Regions from separate parts of the Acidovorax sp. GW823-FHT02H02 genome, predicted to be linked through region 2. Evidence: predicted binding sites of a transcription regulator. Region 2 holds the regulator's gene; the other holds the start of a gene.
What was found. The regulator FNR, encoded in region 2, switches genes on or off when oxygen is low (the NO sensors DNR and NnrR bind a similar motif). The targets are predictions, from matches to a motif close to TTGATNNNNATCAA.
Positions count from the first base shown of each region.

Region 1: a site for FNR is predicted at 3,926-3,939, ahead of AC1RDS_RS17720 (OmpW/AlkL family protein). Genes of this name have one in related genera too.

Region 1 is NZ_JBXAJH010000018.1:86,053-93,600, reverse strand. It holds gene purL (phosphoribosylformylglycinamidine synthase) at 1-2,788, shown strand, start outside; gene AC1RDS_RS17725 (DUF808 domain-containing protein) at 2,889-3,878, shown strand; gene AC1RDS_RS17720 (OmpW/AlkL family protein) at 4,011-4,601, shown strand; gene egtD (L-histidine N(alpha)-methyltransferase) at 4,966-5,883, shown strand; gene egtB (ergothioneine biosynthesis protein EgtB) at 5,910-7,157, shown strand.
Region 2 is NZ_JBXAJH010000001.1:22,310-29,857, forward strand. It holds gene AC1RDS_RS00100 (sensor domain-containing protein) at 1-19, opposite strand, end outside; partial or broken gene AC1RDS_RS00105 (phosphohydrolase) at 16-171, opposite strand; gene AC1RDS_RS00110 (sulfite exporter TauE/SafE family protein) at 419-1,147, opposite strand; gene hemN (oxygen-independent coproporphyrinogen III oxidase) at 1,179-2,555, opposite strand; gene fnr (fumarate/nitrate reduction transcriptional regulator Fnr) at 2,746-3,468, shown strand; gene AC1RDS_RS00125 (hypothetical protein) at 3,491-3,784, opposite strand; gene AC1RDS_RS00130 (FixH family protein) at 3,842-4,114, opposite strand; gene ccoG (cytochrome c oxidase accessory protein CcoG) at 4,189-5,634, opposite strand; gene ccoP (cytochrome-c oxidase, cbb3-type subunit III) at 5,705-6,619, opposite strand; gene AC1RDS_RS00145 (cbb3-type cytochrome oxidase subunit 3) at 6,644-6,781, opposite strand; gene ccoO (cytochrome-c oxidase, cbb3-type subunit II) at 6,794-7,426, opposite strand; gene ccoN (cytochrome-c oxidase, cbb3-type subunit I) at 7,445-7,548, opposite strand, start outside.

The DNA of each region.
Region 1 (7,548 bases), on a different contig from region 2:
TCAGCGCGGCTACCACAAGCCCATCATGATCGCGGGCGGCGTGGGCGTGATCGATGCCGAGCTGACGAAGAAGATCGAATTCCCTGCCGGCTCGCTGCTCATCCAGCTGGGCGGCCCCGGCATGCGCATCGGCATGGGCGGCAGCGCCGCCAGCTCCATGGCCACCGGCACCAATGCGGCCGAGCTGGACTTCGACTCTGTGCAGCGTGGCAACCCCGAGATCGAGCGCCGTGCGCAAGAGGTCATCAACCACTGTTGGGCGCAGGGCGCGGCCAACCCCATCCTCGCCATCCACGACGTGGGTGCGGGTGGTTTGTCGAATGCGTTCCCCGAGTTGACCAACGATGCAGGCCGTGGCGCACGCTTCGATTTGCGTGCCGTGCAGCTCGAAGAATCGGGCATGGCGCCCAAGGAAATCTGGAGCAACGAGTCGCAAGAGCGCTATGTGCTGGCGATTGCGCCCGAATCCCTGCCGCTGTTCCAGGCCTTTTGCGAACGCGAGCGCTGCCCGTTTGCCGTGATCGGCACGGCCACCGAAGAGCGCCAGCTGGTGCTGCACGACCCTGCCGCCACGGCAGAAGACCAAAAGCTGCCCGTGGACATGCCCATGAACGTGCTGCTGGGCAAGCCGCCCAAGATGCACCGCGACGTGAAGACCGTGGTGCGCGAATTCGCACCGATGGACTTGACCGGCGTGCCGCTGCAAAAGGCCGTGATCGACGTGCTGGCCCACCCCACGGTCGCCTCCAAGCGCTTCCTCATCACCATTGGCGACCGCACCGTGGGCGGCCTCAGCCACCGCGACCAGATGGTCGGCCCCTGGCAGGTGCCCGTGGCCGATTGCGCCGTGACGCTGGCCGACTACCGTGGCTTTGCCGGCGAGGCCATGAGCATGGGCGAGCGCACGCCGCTGGCCGCCATCAACGCGCCCGCATCGGGCCGCATGGCGGTGGCTGAAGCCATCACCAACCTGCTGGCTGCGCCCATCGAATTGCCGCGTGTGAAGCTGTCGGCCAACTGGATGGCCGCCTGCGGCGAGCCCGGCGAAGACGCTGCGCTGTACGAAACCGTGAAGGCCGTGGGCATGGAGCTGTGCCCCGCTTTAGGCGTGTCCATCCCCGTGGGCAAGGACAGCCTGTCCATGCGCACCCAGTGGAACGAAGGTTCGGACAAGAAGAAGGTCACGTCCCCCGTCAGTCTGATCGTGAGCGCCTTCGCCTCGCTGTCCGACGTGCGCGGCACGCTCACGCCCCAGCTCGATGCCACCGAGGCCGACACCACGCTGGTGCTGATCGACCTGGGCAAAGGCCAGAACCGCATGGGCGGCAGCATCCTGGGCCAGACGCTGGAGCAAAGCGGCGACGTGGTGCCCGATGTGGACGACCCGCAAGACCTGGTCAACCTGGTCAACGCCGTGAACGCGCTGCGCGCCAAGGGCCAGATACTGGCCTACCACGACCGCAGCGATGGCGGCCTGCTGGCGGCGGCCGCCGAAATGGCCTTTGCCGGCCATGTGGGCGTGGCGCTGAACGTGGACATGCTGGTCACCGAGGGCGACGGCATCAGCGATAGCCGCATGGAAACCGGAGACGCCAAGAACTGGGCGCAGCAAGTCAGCGCGCGCCGCGAAGAACTCACGCTCAAGGCCCTGTTCAATGAAGAACTGGGCGTGCTGCTGCAGGTGCGCACCGCAGAGCGCAACGACGTGATGCAGGTGCTGCGCGAGCACGGCCTGTCCAAGTTCAGCCACTTTGTGGGCAAGACGCGCCCCGTGTCGTCTGAAATCGACGCGGGCAAGGGCGAGCTGCAGGTCTGGCGTGACGCCAAGGCCGTGTTCAGCGCCCCGCTGGCCGACCTGCACCAGGTGTGGGATGCCGTGAGCTGGAAGATCTGCCAGCAGCGCGACAACCCCGCCAACGCCGATGCCGAGCACGCCGCAGCGGGCGATCCCGCCGACCCCGGCCTGCATGTGCACCTCACGTTCGATGCCGCCGACAACGTGGCCGCGCCGTACCTGAATCTGGCCCGCCCCAAGGTCGCCATCCTGCGCGAGCAGGGCGTGAACTCGCATGTGGAAATGGCCTATGCCTTCACCGAGGCGGGCTTCGAGGCATTCGACGTGCACATGACCGACCTGCAGACCGGCCGCGTCAAGCTCGAAGACTTCAAGGGCGTGGTCGCCTGCGGCGGCTTCAGCTATGGCGACACGCTGGGCGCGGGCATTGGCTGGGCGCGCTCCATCACGTTCAACCCCGTGCTGGCCGCGCAGTTCCAGGGCTTCTTTGGCCGCAGCGACACGTTCGGCCTGGGCGTGTGCAACGGCTGCCAGATGTTTGCCGAACTGGCCGACATCATCCCCGGCGCGCAGGATTGGCCGCGTTTTACGACCAACCAGAGCGAGCGCTTCGAGGCCCGCCTCTCGCTGGTGGAAGTGCTGGAGTCCCCCAGCCTGTTCTTGCAAGGCATGGCGGGCAGCCGCCTGCCGATCGCCGTGGCGCACGGCGAGGGTTATGCCAACTTCAAGTACCGGGGCAACGCCGACAAGGCCATTGCCGCCATGCGCTACGTGGACAACCACGGCCGCGCGACCGAGCAGTACCCGTTCAATCCCAACGGCAGCGCGGGCGGCTTGACCGCCGTGACCACGGCCGACGGCCGCTTCGCGGCCATGATGCCGCACCCCGAGCGGGTCTTCCGCAATGTGCAGATGAGCTGGACCAGCGAAGACCAGGCGCAGTACAGCGGCTGGATGCGCATCTGGCGCAACGCGCGCAAGTGGGTAGGGTGAGAGTTTTTTGCTATTGAAATAGCAGTTTGGTGCGCATGCTGTATAAGCGCTAGACGCTATTTTTGTATGTAAACATCTCTTCGAACTCTGGGAGTGATCCATGGCCGCTGGCAGCCTTCTCGCCTTGTTGGACGACATCGCCACCGTCCTCGACGATGTGGCCCTCATGACCAAGGTCGCTGCCAGGAAAAGTGCCGCCATGGCCGATGACGTGTCGGTCATGACCAAGGTGGCGGCACAAAAGACGGCGGGCGTGCTGGGCGACGATCTGGCGCTCAATGCCCAGCAGGTCACCGGCGTGCGCGCCGAGCGCGAAATTCCTGTGGTCTGGGCCGTGGCCAAAGGCTCGCTGGTGAACAAGGCGATTCTGGTACCGGCGGCGCTGCTGATCAGTGCCTTCGCGCCCTGGGCGGTGACACCGCTGCTCATGGTGGGTGGCGCCTTTTTGTGCTTTGAGGGGTTTGAGAAGCTGGCGCACAAGTTTTTGCACAGCACCCAGCACGACGAGGCCGTGCGCGAAAGCCATGCCCAGGCCAATGCCAACCCGGCCGTGGACCTGGTTGCGTTCGAGAAGGACAAGATCAAGGGCGCGGTGCGCACCGATTTCATCCTGTCGGCCGAAATCATCGCCATCACCCTGGGCACGGTGGCCAGTGCGCCGTTTGTGCAACAGGTGGCGGTGCTGGCTGGCATTGCGGTGGTCATGACGATAGGTGTTTATGGCTTCGTGGCGGGCATCGTCAAGCTCGACGACCTGGGGCTGTGGCTCCACAACAAGCCGGGTGCCACGGCCCGTGCGCTGGGCGCGGGCATTGTGCGTGCCGCGCCCTGGTTGATGAAGGCGCTCTCGGTAGCGGGCACGGCGGCCATGTTTCTGGTCGGCGGCGGCATTCTGGTGCACGGGATCCCAGCACTGCAACACGCCGTGGAGGGCGTGGGTGTGGCGGTGGCGCTTTGGCCTGTGGGCGGCCTGTGGGCGGTGCTGGTTCCCAACCTGCTCAATGCCGTGATCGGCATCGTGGCGGGCGGCCTGGTGGTGGTGGGCGTGACGCTGGTGAACCGGCTGCGCAAGGGTGCTACAGCCCCTTGATGCCGGGGTGCATGTGCCGCACCACGCTCAGGGTAACTACCAGGATTTTGACCTGAGGCAAGGTTGACCATTTTGCTAACAGGCTCAATTGCGGTACGGGGGTCGTCCCCGTTCAACCGCATCGAGTTCTGTATGAAAAAAAATCTGCTGGCTGTCGCCGTTCTGTGTGCATTGACCTCTGGCGCTGCCTTTGCGCAACAGGTCGAAAGCCCCTGGCTGGTGCGCGTGCGCGCCGTTCATCTGGACAGTGCCAACAAGGACAGCACGGGGCTGGGCCTGTCGATCAACAACAAGACGATTCCTGAATTCGACATCACGTACTTCTTCAACAAGAACGTGGCTGCCGAGCTGGTCCTCACGGTGCCTCAAAAGCACGACGTGCGTTCCAACGGCACCAACATTGGCACCCTCAAGCACCTGCCACCTTCGCTGCTGCTGCAGTACCACTTTGATGCCCCCGGCTTCAAGCCCTATGTGGGCGCTGGTGTCAACTACACGCGCTTTTCCAGCCTGAACCTGCCCGCCGGCGTGGGCATCGACCGCAACAGCTGGGGCGGTGCCCTGCAAGTGGGCGTGGACATTCCACTCAACAAGAACCTGTCGCTGAACTTCGACGTGAAGAAGGTCTACATCAAGACCGATGTGTTTGCGGGCGGCGTCAAGGCAGGTACCTTCAAGGTCGATCCCGTGCTGGTGGGCGTGGGTCTCGGCTGGCGCTTCTGATGCGAAGGCGCTGCCTGCGCGGCGCCTGGCATCACATGACTCCAAGGTGAAAAGGGCTGGCGCCTGCGCCGGCCTTTTTCTTGAGGGGGCGATTTTTCCCGGTCATCACCGATGCAGGAGCCGGGTGGCTGTGGGTTCTGATCGCCGAATGCTATATAAACAATAGCTGTTGGCGATTTGTGGGATTGCGCTACAACCAAAAAATCGTGAAATGGCATCAGGCCTTGCAATGCAAAGGCTGGCCGGTACGCTTGCGTGTGGGTGCAATCCTGCGTGGCCTGTCGTTGCAGGCTGTCACCCACGATGAACGCAGTGGGGGTAGCCTGTGGCATCGTTCACACCCCGATGCCCGACGCCCACCGCCATGCACCCCACCCACCCTAGCGCTATCACCGAAGGCCTGAACCAGCACCCCGCGCGCATCTCCCCCAAATATTTCTACGACCAGCGCGGCTCGCTGCTGTTCGAGGCCATCACCCGCCTGCCTGAGTACTATCCCACACGCACCGAAAACGCCCTGATGCAGGCGCATGCCGCCGACATGGCCCAGCAGCTGGGCCCTGTGCGCACGGTGATCGAGCCGGGCGCCGGCAGCTGCGAGAAGGCCCGCGTGCTGTGCCGCCGGGTGCGCCCCATCTGCTTTGTGGGGGTGGACATTTCGGTGGATTTCCTGCAAACGGCCGTGCAGCGCCTGCGTGCGGACATCCCGGGCCTGGACGCGCGGGCGGTGGGCGGCGACATGACCCAGGGCCTTGTGTTACCCACCGACATTCCCCGAGCGGGGCGCCTGGTGTTCTATCCGGGTTCTTCCATTGGCAACTTCGACCCGCCCCATGCGCTCGATCTGTTGCGCCACATGCGCGCGCTGGTGGACAGCGACGGCGGCTTACTCATCGGCATTGATCTGCCCAAGGAGGTGGCGGTGCTCGAAGCCGCCTATGACGACGCCGCAGGGGTCACGGCCGCCTTCAACCGCAACGTGCTCACGCACCTGAACCGCCTGATCGGCAGTGACTTTGTGGAAGAGCAGTGGGCCCACCGTGCCTTCTTCAACCGCGAGGCGTCGCGCATCGAGATGCACCTGGAGGCCCTCGCGCCGATTCGCGTGCGCTGGCCGGGCGGCGAGCGCTGCTTTGCGGCCGGCGAGCGCATCCATACCGAAAACAGCTACAAATACCCCCTTGCGGTGTTCACCACCCTGCTGGCCCAGGCGGGTTTTTCGCGTGCGCAGGCATGGACCGATGAACAGGGCTGGTTTGCCGTGGTGCATGCCCGCCCCTGAACCCTCTGCTGGAGCGCTGTCTGGCCATGCATCCCTTGATTTCCCGCTACCTTGACGTTCGCCGCCACACGCTGGGCCTGGCCGAACCCCTGTCGCCCGAAGACTGCGCCGCCCAGTCCATGCCCGACGCCAGCCCGGCCAAATGGCATCTGGCCCACACCACCTGGTTTTTCGAGACCTTTGTGCTGGAGGCGCACGAGAGCGGCTTTGCGCCGTTTGAAGCCGCATTCCGGGTCTTGTTCAACTCGTACTACAACGGTGTGGGCGCCCGGCACCCGCGGCCCCAGCGCGGCCTGCTCACGCGCCCCCCGCTGGCCGAGGTGCTGGCGTACCGGGCCGATGTGGATGCGCGCATGCAGCGCCTGTTGCCCACGCTGGTGCACGACGCAGCCCTGTGCGCGCTGGTGGAGCTGGGCCTGCAGCACGAGCAGCAGCACCAGGAGCTGCTGGTGACCGACATCAAGCACCTGCTGTCGTGCAACCCGATGCACCCGGCCTACCGCCCGGCGCAGCCCGTGGCCGTTGAATGCGCAGCCGCACCGCCGCTGGTCTGGCATGCGTGGGCCGGCGGGCTGGCCGAGATCGGCCATGCGGGCGGCGGCTTTGCGTTTGACAACGAGAGCCCGCGCCACCCGGTGTATCTGCAGCCGTACGCGCTGGCATCGCGCCTGGTCACCAATGTCGAGTTTGCTGCGTTTGTGGACGATGGCGGCTATGGCCAACCCGCCCACTGGCTGGCCGAAGGCTGGGACTGGCGCGCAGCCCAGGGGCTGGAGCAGCCCATGTACTGGCAGCGCGACGGCTCCACCTGGCACGAGTTCACCCTGGCCGGGCTGCGGCCGTTGCAGGGAGCGCAGCCTGTGGTGCACCTGTCGTACTTCGAGGCCGACGCCTATGCGCGCTGGGCGGGTGCCCGCCTGCCCACCGAGGCCGAATGGGAGCACGCCGCAGCGCCGGTGCTTGCCGGCATGGCGGCCAGCGAGGCCCCAGGCAACCTGCTGCACCCCCGCGCTGCGCAGGGCAGGGGCCTGGAGCAGCTGGTGGGCGCGGCGTGGCAATGGACGCAGTCGAGTTACGCGCCATACCCCGGTTTTCGCGCGGCAGAAGGCGCCGTGGGCGAATACAACGGCAAGTTCATGGTGAACCAGTATGTGCTGCGCGGCAGCTCGTGTGCCACACCGCCAGGCCACGCGCGCGCCAGTTACCGCAATTTTTTCCCGGCCACGGCGCGCTGGCAGTTTGCGGGGGTGCGGCTGGCAAAGGACATAGGCTGAGGTGCCTGCAGGGGAGCAACTGCCGCAAGCCGCGGTGCCGGTCTGGATTACGGGGCGGTGCTGCCTTCGGGGGGCTTGCGCGTTCGGCGGGGCCGGGCAGGGGCCTTTTCAGATTTCTGGGGTTTCTTTTCCGCTGCGGCCTGCGGCAATGCGCTGGAAGGCGCTTGCGGCACCGCCTGTGCTTCGGTAGCCGCGGGTGCGGTGGGTTCCGTGGCCGCTTCGGTGGTGGGCGCTGCCGCTTTGCGGGCGCGGCCACGGCCGCGCGCAGGGGCCGCTGGCGGCGCGGGCTCCGCCACTTCGGCGGGCGGCGCTGCGGCAGGTGCTTGCTGCCGGAAATAGCTGGTCATCACGGGCCGCTCTGCCGTCGCGTCGGGCCGCGCCGGGGCGGCGC
Region 2 (7,548 bases):
GCGGTGGTAGCGGGTTCATGCGTGCACCTCGTCAGGACCAGGATCTACAGCGCGCTCAAAGAAATAGCAGATCCGCTGGCGCGGAGACAGATAGTCGAGCGCATCGCGCGACACCTCGGGCCTCAGCGGTCTGGTCGAATTGACGGACACGACGATGCCGTAACGGTCGTTGAATGCGTGATGCATCCAGCCCACGCCGGGCTGGACATACATGCCGATGCGAAGCTGACCGGTATCAATAAGGAGGGAAGAATTCACGGAGTTTCACGGCATGCATGGAGAAACATGGCGACATGCGCACCACCCTTGGTGACAAGGATTATCGCCGCCGTCCAGACCATTGCGCCCCGCAATCCCAACGATGAAATTCTGGCGTGACGCCACCCGCCCGAGTGACCCAAGGCACTTCCCGCTGAAGTTATCTGCACCACAGAGAGGGTTTGTAAACCAGATCCATCCACAATGCCCACCCCGCCACCCCGACCAGCAGCGCACCCGCCAGCCGGGTTCCCCAACTGGCTCGCACCGCGTTGATGCGTGAACGCAGCCGCCCCCACAGCCAGGGTCCGGCCACCAGCCACAGTCCACTCCCCACTCCAAAAAACACCATGGTCACAGCGCCCTGCAACATGCTACCGCTGAGCGCAGCCACCAGCAGGGCCGAATAAAGCAATCCGCATGGCATGAGAGCCCAAAGCCCGCCCGCCACCAGCAGCCCACCCGGCGCGCGGACAAGGGGTTGCACGCGGCGCCAGGCCGTGCGCCCGGCCTGCTCTACCCAAGCAGGCTGTCGCGCCTGCACCATCATCATCAAACCCCAGGCCATGACCGCCACGTGCATCAGGGTCCATACCGGACTCAAGGCCATGGTTTGCTGGGTCACCCATGCCAGGCTGTCCATGGCCAGCGCGGCCAGGGCGCCCGCCCCGGCATAGCCCGCCAGGCGCCCGAAGTGAAATGCGAACAGCCGGCGAGAGGTTCCACCTTTGGGAAACCACTGAACCGGCTGAGAGACGGGGCTGCCCGCTTGCGAGCACGCCGCCTCCTGGCCGATGATCGCACTGCAAGGCGCGGAGCACATGGCCAAGCAATGGGGCCCGCCAGCGAGCCCCATGAGCAAAGCCGTTACGGCAAGGGGTGCAAGCATGAAGACCGGGGCACAGCTCGAATGATGGGTATCAGATGATGCGCGAAAACCGGGCCCGATTGCGGTCAGCCTGCAAATAGCGGTCAAACACCATGGCGATGCCGCGCACAAAGAACCAGCCCATGGGCGTTACCTTGACGCCCTCGGCACTCAATGCAACGAGCCCCTGCTCGGCCATGGACTCCAACTGCTCCAGTTCCGGCGCGAAATACTTCCGAAAATCAATGAGCCAAGCTTGATCCATGGGCTCAAACAAGACCTCGCCCTGGCACATCAGCGCCATGATGACGGCCCTGCGCACCAGGTCATCGCGATTCAGCGCCAACCCTCGCACCACGGGCAACCGCCCCTGATCCAGATGGTCGTAGTACTCCTCCAGCGATTTGGCGTTCTGGCTGTAGGTCGCGCCCACCCGGCCGATCGCGGATACGCCCAGGCCGATGAGATCGCAGTCGGGCTGGGTGCTGTAGCCCTGAAAATTGCGGTGCAGGCGCCCCTGCCGCTTGGCAACAGCCAACGCATCCGTAGGCAAGGCAAAGTGGTCCATGCCTACATAGACGTAACCTGCATCAATGAAGGCGTCCAGCGAACGCGAAAGCATGGTCACCTTGGCGGATGCGGCAGGCAGTTCTGTCGAGATGATGCGCCGCTGCGGCTTGAAACGATCAGGCAAATGGGCGTAGGCATACAAAGCGATTCGGTCGGGGCGCAATTGGGCCACCTGTGCCAGCGTGCGATCAAACGACTCGGGGGTCTGGCGCGGCAGCCCGTAAATCAAATCCACATTGACCGACTCAAAGCCCAGCGCACGAGACGCTTCCACCAGCGCAAACACCTGCTCTGCGGGCTGAATGCGGTGCACTGCCTTCTGAACCTCGGCATCAAAATCCTGCACCCCGAAGCTCAATCGATTGAAGCCCAGTTCCGCCAGCACCGCCAGCCGATCCGAAGTGACCGTGCGAGGATCCACCTCGATGGAATACTCACCACCCGGCGCAAAGGTGAAACTGCGCCGCAGCGTTGCCATGAGCTGGCGCAGTCCGTCATCCGAAAGAAAGGTCGGCGTGCCACCCCCGAGGTGCAACTGGCTGACCACCTGTCCGGTGCCGCAGTGGGCCGTGTGCAGATCAATCTCGCGGCTGAGGTAGCGCAAATACACGTCGGCACGGTCATGGTGCTTGGTGATGATCTTGTTGCAGGCACAGTAGTAGCACAACGATTCGCAAAACGGAATGTGGACATACAGCGACAGCGGCAGTGCCGTAGCGCCAAGCCGGCGCTGTGACAGCGCCAACACATAGTCCTCTTGCCCAAAAGCCTCCACAAACCGGTCAGCCGTGGGGTAGGAGGTATAGCGCGGTCCTGGTATGTCAAAACGGCGCAGAAGTTCTGGGGTAACAGCGGTCATGGGAAAATATCCTTGCGTGCATCGATACTGTGCCGTACCCTTTGATCCACGTCCTTGACCTTAATCAAGAAGGCGAATGGGCACAGGAGGGACAATTTGATTCAATTCAGCCGCCACGCGTGCACCGCGGGACAATGGAGTCCCAGCAGATACAAGCCAATTACCCAGACCTGTCCAGGTCCCAGTGCCCATGAACCCGCAAACCATCAAAGTCGCCTGCTCCAACTGTAACCTGCGAGAACTGTGCATGCCCGTAGGCCTGAACGAGCAGCAGTTGCAACGCATTGACGATATCGTGGCAGTGCGGCGAAAAATCAAGCGAGGAGGTACGCTCTTTCGCAATGGGGAGTCGTTCACCTCTCTCTATGCCATTCGCACCGGGTTTTTCAAGACCTGCGTCGCTACCGAAGATGGGCGCGACCAGGTCACAGGCTTTCAGATGGCGGGTGAAATCATTGGACTCGATGGCATCGTCAACGATCATCACACCTGTGACGCAGTCGCCCTCGAAGATGCCGAAGTGTGTGTCATGCCCTTTGATCGCATCGAAGAACTATCGCGCGAAGTCACGGCGCTGCAACACCACGTTCACAAGATCATGAGCCGGGAAATCGTTCGTGAACACGGCGTGATGCTTTTGCTGGGCAGCATGCGTGCAGAAGAGCGCCTGGCTGCGTTCCTGCTCAACCTGGTGCAACGCCTGCATGCCCGTGGGTTCTCGCAGTCCGAACTGGTATTGCGAATGACACGGGAAGAAATCGGCAGTTACCTGGGGCTCAAGCTGGAGACAGTCAGCCGCACGTTCTCGAAGTTTGTGGAAGATGGCACGGTGGAAGTCAAACAGCGCCATGTCCGCATTCTGGACACCGATGCACTCAAGCGCATTGTCAACAACCAGCAGGCTTGTCACTGATCGCTGTTCAGGCATGCAACCGTCACGGGCACGACGATGCCTTGTGGCAATCGCCCGGTCGAGCATCCGGAGGCACGGGGCAGCGGTTGAGTTCAAAGGGTGACATGGAGAGCAGCGTTGTCAACGCGCTGGCAACCATGGTAATGATCCAGAACGCAAAGAACGCAAGGGTATAGACCCCCTGGCGGGACAGAGTCAATGGCTGACCAAACCAATGAAGATCCTGTGGATCCACCATGGCGAAAACCAGCATTTCCAGGATCCCGGCCACCAGAAAAGCGGGCCATGCAATCCACATCAGGCGTTGTGTCCACATCGTGTGTTTCCTCGGGGTTGCGGAGGGCGTGTGTATGCGACCAGCTGGAACTCTGGTTCAGCGAGGCTGATCCACGGCAGGTGTCGCCGCATGGTTGCGGCCCTTGAGCGCGGGGGCCAAGCTTTTCTCTGGCTGTGCCAGCGTCTGGTTGATCTCAATCCCTTTGCGGTAATAGTCCTCCTCGACGACGGGGTCCGGCCGACTCACGGCAAGCCACAACGTAATGAAGCCGGCAATCACCACAATGACCGGTCCGGCAATCACCAGCCAGACATGCCCAAACTTCCACCATGGCTGGGGTCCGGGAGTAATAACGGGGCTGTTTGGCATGGAAACTCCTCAGGTATCAGCATATAGACCACAAGACGCCCTGCAGCGCACAGCGCGACCTTCACTCAATTGACTCAGCGTGGCACCAGGAATATGGATTTCTCTGTCACTTTGCCGCCGCTTTCCAGTGCAGATATATCGAAATGAATCGCATGGGAACCAGGGGCCGCAGATCCATACGGGATCTGCAACCGCACCGCTACCCAACGGGATTCTGCAGCACCAATGTCCACCTCCTGCTCCGAAGCCACTTCCAAGCCATCCAGCCCGCTCGCAGTAATGCGGTAGCGCTGCGCAGCCTCTGTGGCATTCATGATTTGCAGTCGATAGACATTTTCAAGCTTGCCCCCCGCAACAATGCGGGACAAGGCGGCCCGGTCACGCACGATGTCCACCTTCAGGGGTGTGCGCGTGGTCAGGCTGGCCAGCATGCCCACACACAAAGCCACCAGAACCGCGGTGTAAATGAGCACGCGAGGGCGCAGGACATGTCGCAGGATTTGCGACTGGCTCCAGCGACGCTGGACACCATTCTGGGTTGAATACCGTATCAAGCCTCTGGGGTAATGCATCTTGTCCATCACGGTATTGCAGGCATCCACGCAAAGACCACAGCCAATGCATTCATATTGCAAACCCTTGCGGATGTCGATGCCCACGGGACACACCTGCACACACAAGGTGCAGTCGATGCATTCGCCCAGACCCTTGGCCTTGTAGTCCACCGTCTTGACCCTGGGCCCGCGCGGCTCGCCGCGGGTTTCGTCATAGGTCACGATGAGGGTATCCCGATCGAACATCGCGCTCTGAAAACGCGCATAGGGGCACATGTATTTGCAAACCTGCTCCCGAAGGAAGCCGGCGTTGCCATAAGTGGCCAAGCTGTAGAAAAACACCCAGAAAATCTGCCAGGTGCCAGCAAACGCCAACAACTCGGGACCCAGTTCCCGAATCGGCACGAAATACCCGACAAAAGTGAAACCCGTCCAGAGGGAAACAGCAACCCAGACCGTCTGCTTCAAGAATTTCTTGCGAATCTTCTCAAAGGTCCAGGGACCGGCATCCAAGCGCAGACGTGCACTGCGATCACCTTCGATCTTGTGCTCTATCCACATGAATATCTCGGTATAGACCGTCTGTGGACAGGCAAAGCCACACCACAGACGACCCGCAACCGCAGTGAACAGAAACAGCGAGAGCGCTGAAATAATCAGCAAGCCCGTGAGATAGATGAAATCCTGTGGGTACAGGACCAACCCAAAAATATAGAACCGACGGGCACCAAGGTCAAACAGCACCATTTGGCGCTGGCCCCACTCCAGCCAGGGCAACCCATAGAAAACGAGCTGCGTGAGAAACACCATGACCCAACGCCAACGCGCAAAGAACCCACTGATTGATCGTGGGTAAATTTTTTTCTGGGCCTCGTAAAGGGAGACAAGTTCACCCTCCGCCGACGGCTCAGATGTGGCCGCCGCGATGGGAATGACCTTGCGCGGCGTCTTGTCGGATGATTTCATGGTGCGGACTATGGAAGCGGATAACTAGCACTTCAAAGCAGCCCCAGTCGGAACTGGAGCCACCCCGAGTTCATCGGGCTGCGGCAGGCTTGTTGGACAAGCCCCACACATACGATGCCAGCACCCCGATTTGCGCCTCGGTCAGCTTGTCAGCCTGCGCGGGCATCTGGTTCACCTTGCCATTGTTGATCATGGCAGTGATGGCCGCTTCGCCCCATCCATGCAACCAGATGTCGTCCGTGAGGTTGGGGGCGCCCAAAGCCTGGTTACCCTTGCCATCGTTGCCGTGGCAGGCAGCGCACGCCACGAACTTGGTCTTGCCCAGCGACGCCCGCAACGAATCATGCGGGCTGCCCGACAGGCTCAGCACATAGTGCGACAGATTGCGCACGTCTTCCGGTGAACCCACTGCGGCAGCCATGGGAGGCATATTGCCGATGCGCCCCTTCTCCAGCGTTTCGCGGATCTTTTCGGGGGTGCCGCCATGCAGCCAGTCAGCATCTGCCAGGTTGGGGAATCCCTTGCTGCCGCGGGCATCGGAACCATGGCACTGGGCGCAGTTGTTCATGAACAAGCGCTCGCCGATGGCATGGGCCTGCGGATCCACGGCCACATCTTCAGGCTTCATGGAGGCAAAACGCGCATACAGCGGCTCGATTTCCGTCTTGGCCTTGGCCATTTCAGCCTCGTATTCACCCTTTTGCGTCCAGTTCAGCTTGCCCGTAAAGGTGCCAAGACCGGGATAGGCAGCCAGATAGCCCAGGCCGAAGATGATGGTGATGACGAACAGCCACACCCACCAGCGCGGCAGGGGGTTGTTCATTTCGACCAGGTCCTCGTCCCAGACGTGGCCAGTGGTGTTCTCGGCCGTGGCCATAACCTTCTTGCGGCCCGCCATCCAAAGCAGAATGCCGCAGGCGATGATGCCGACCAAGGTCAGCGTGGTCACAAAGACCGACCAGAAATTGCTGGTGAAGTCACTCATGGGGTGTTCTCGTTCTGGTGAAGGTCAATCTTGCTCGAAGGGCAGCCGGGCTGCCTCATCAAACCGGGACTTGTTGCGGCCCCTGTAGGCCCAGACCCAGATGCCAATAAAACAGGCCATCGATGCCAATGTGGCGACGATGCGCATGGTCGTGATGTCCATGGCGAATCTCCTTTACTTGAGCGCGCGGCCCATGACTTGCAGATAAGCCACCAAGGCATCGATTTCGGTCTTGCCCTTCACCTCGGCGGCAGACGCAGCGATCTGCTCGTCGGAGTAAGGCACGCCCACGGTCCGCAAGGCCTTCATGCGCGGCGCCACGTCGGCTGGATCAATGGCATTTTTCTCCAGCCATGGATACGCAGGCATGTTGGACTCGGGCACCACGTCACGCGGATTGTTCAGGTGAATGCGATGCCATTCGTCGCTGTACTTGCCACCCACGCGATGCAGATCGGGGCCCGTGCGCTTGCTGCCCCACTGGAATGGATGGTCATACACGAACTCACCGGCCACGGAGTAGTGGCCATAACGCAGGGTTTCGGCGCGAAACGGACGGATCATCTGCGAGTGGCAGTTGTAGCAGCCCTCGCGGATGTATACATCGCGCCCCATCAGTTGCAGCGCCGAATAGGGTTGCACGCCGGTCACCGCCTCGGTGGTGGATTTCTGGAAGAACAGGGGAACGATTTCCACCAGGCCACCAATCGCGATCACCAGCAGGATCAGCACGATCATCAGGAAATTGCTGGTTTCCACCTTCTCGTGGGAGAAGCCGCCAGAAGCATTTTGGTTGTTATCAGACATGAATGGGCTCCTTCGGGCTCAGGCGTGCGCAGCGTTCACGGCGGGAATGGCCACCTTGACAGAACGACCAGAAATGGCAGTCGCCCACACATTCCAGGCCATGACGATCATGCCGCCCAGGT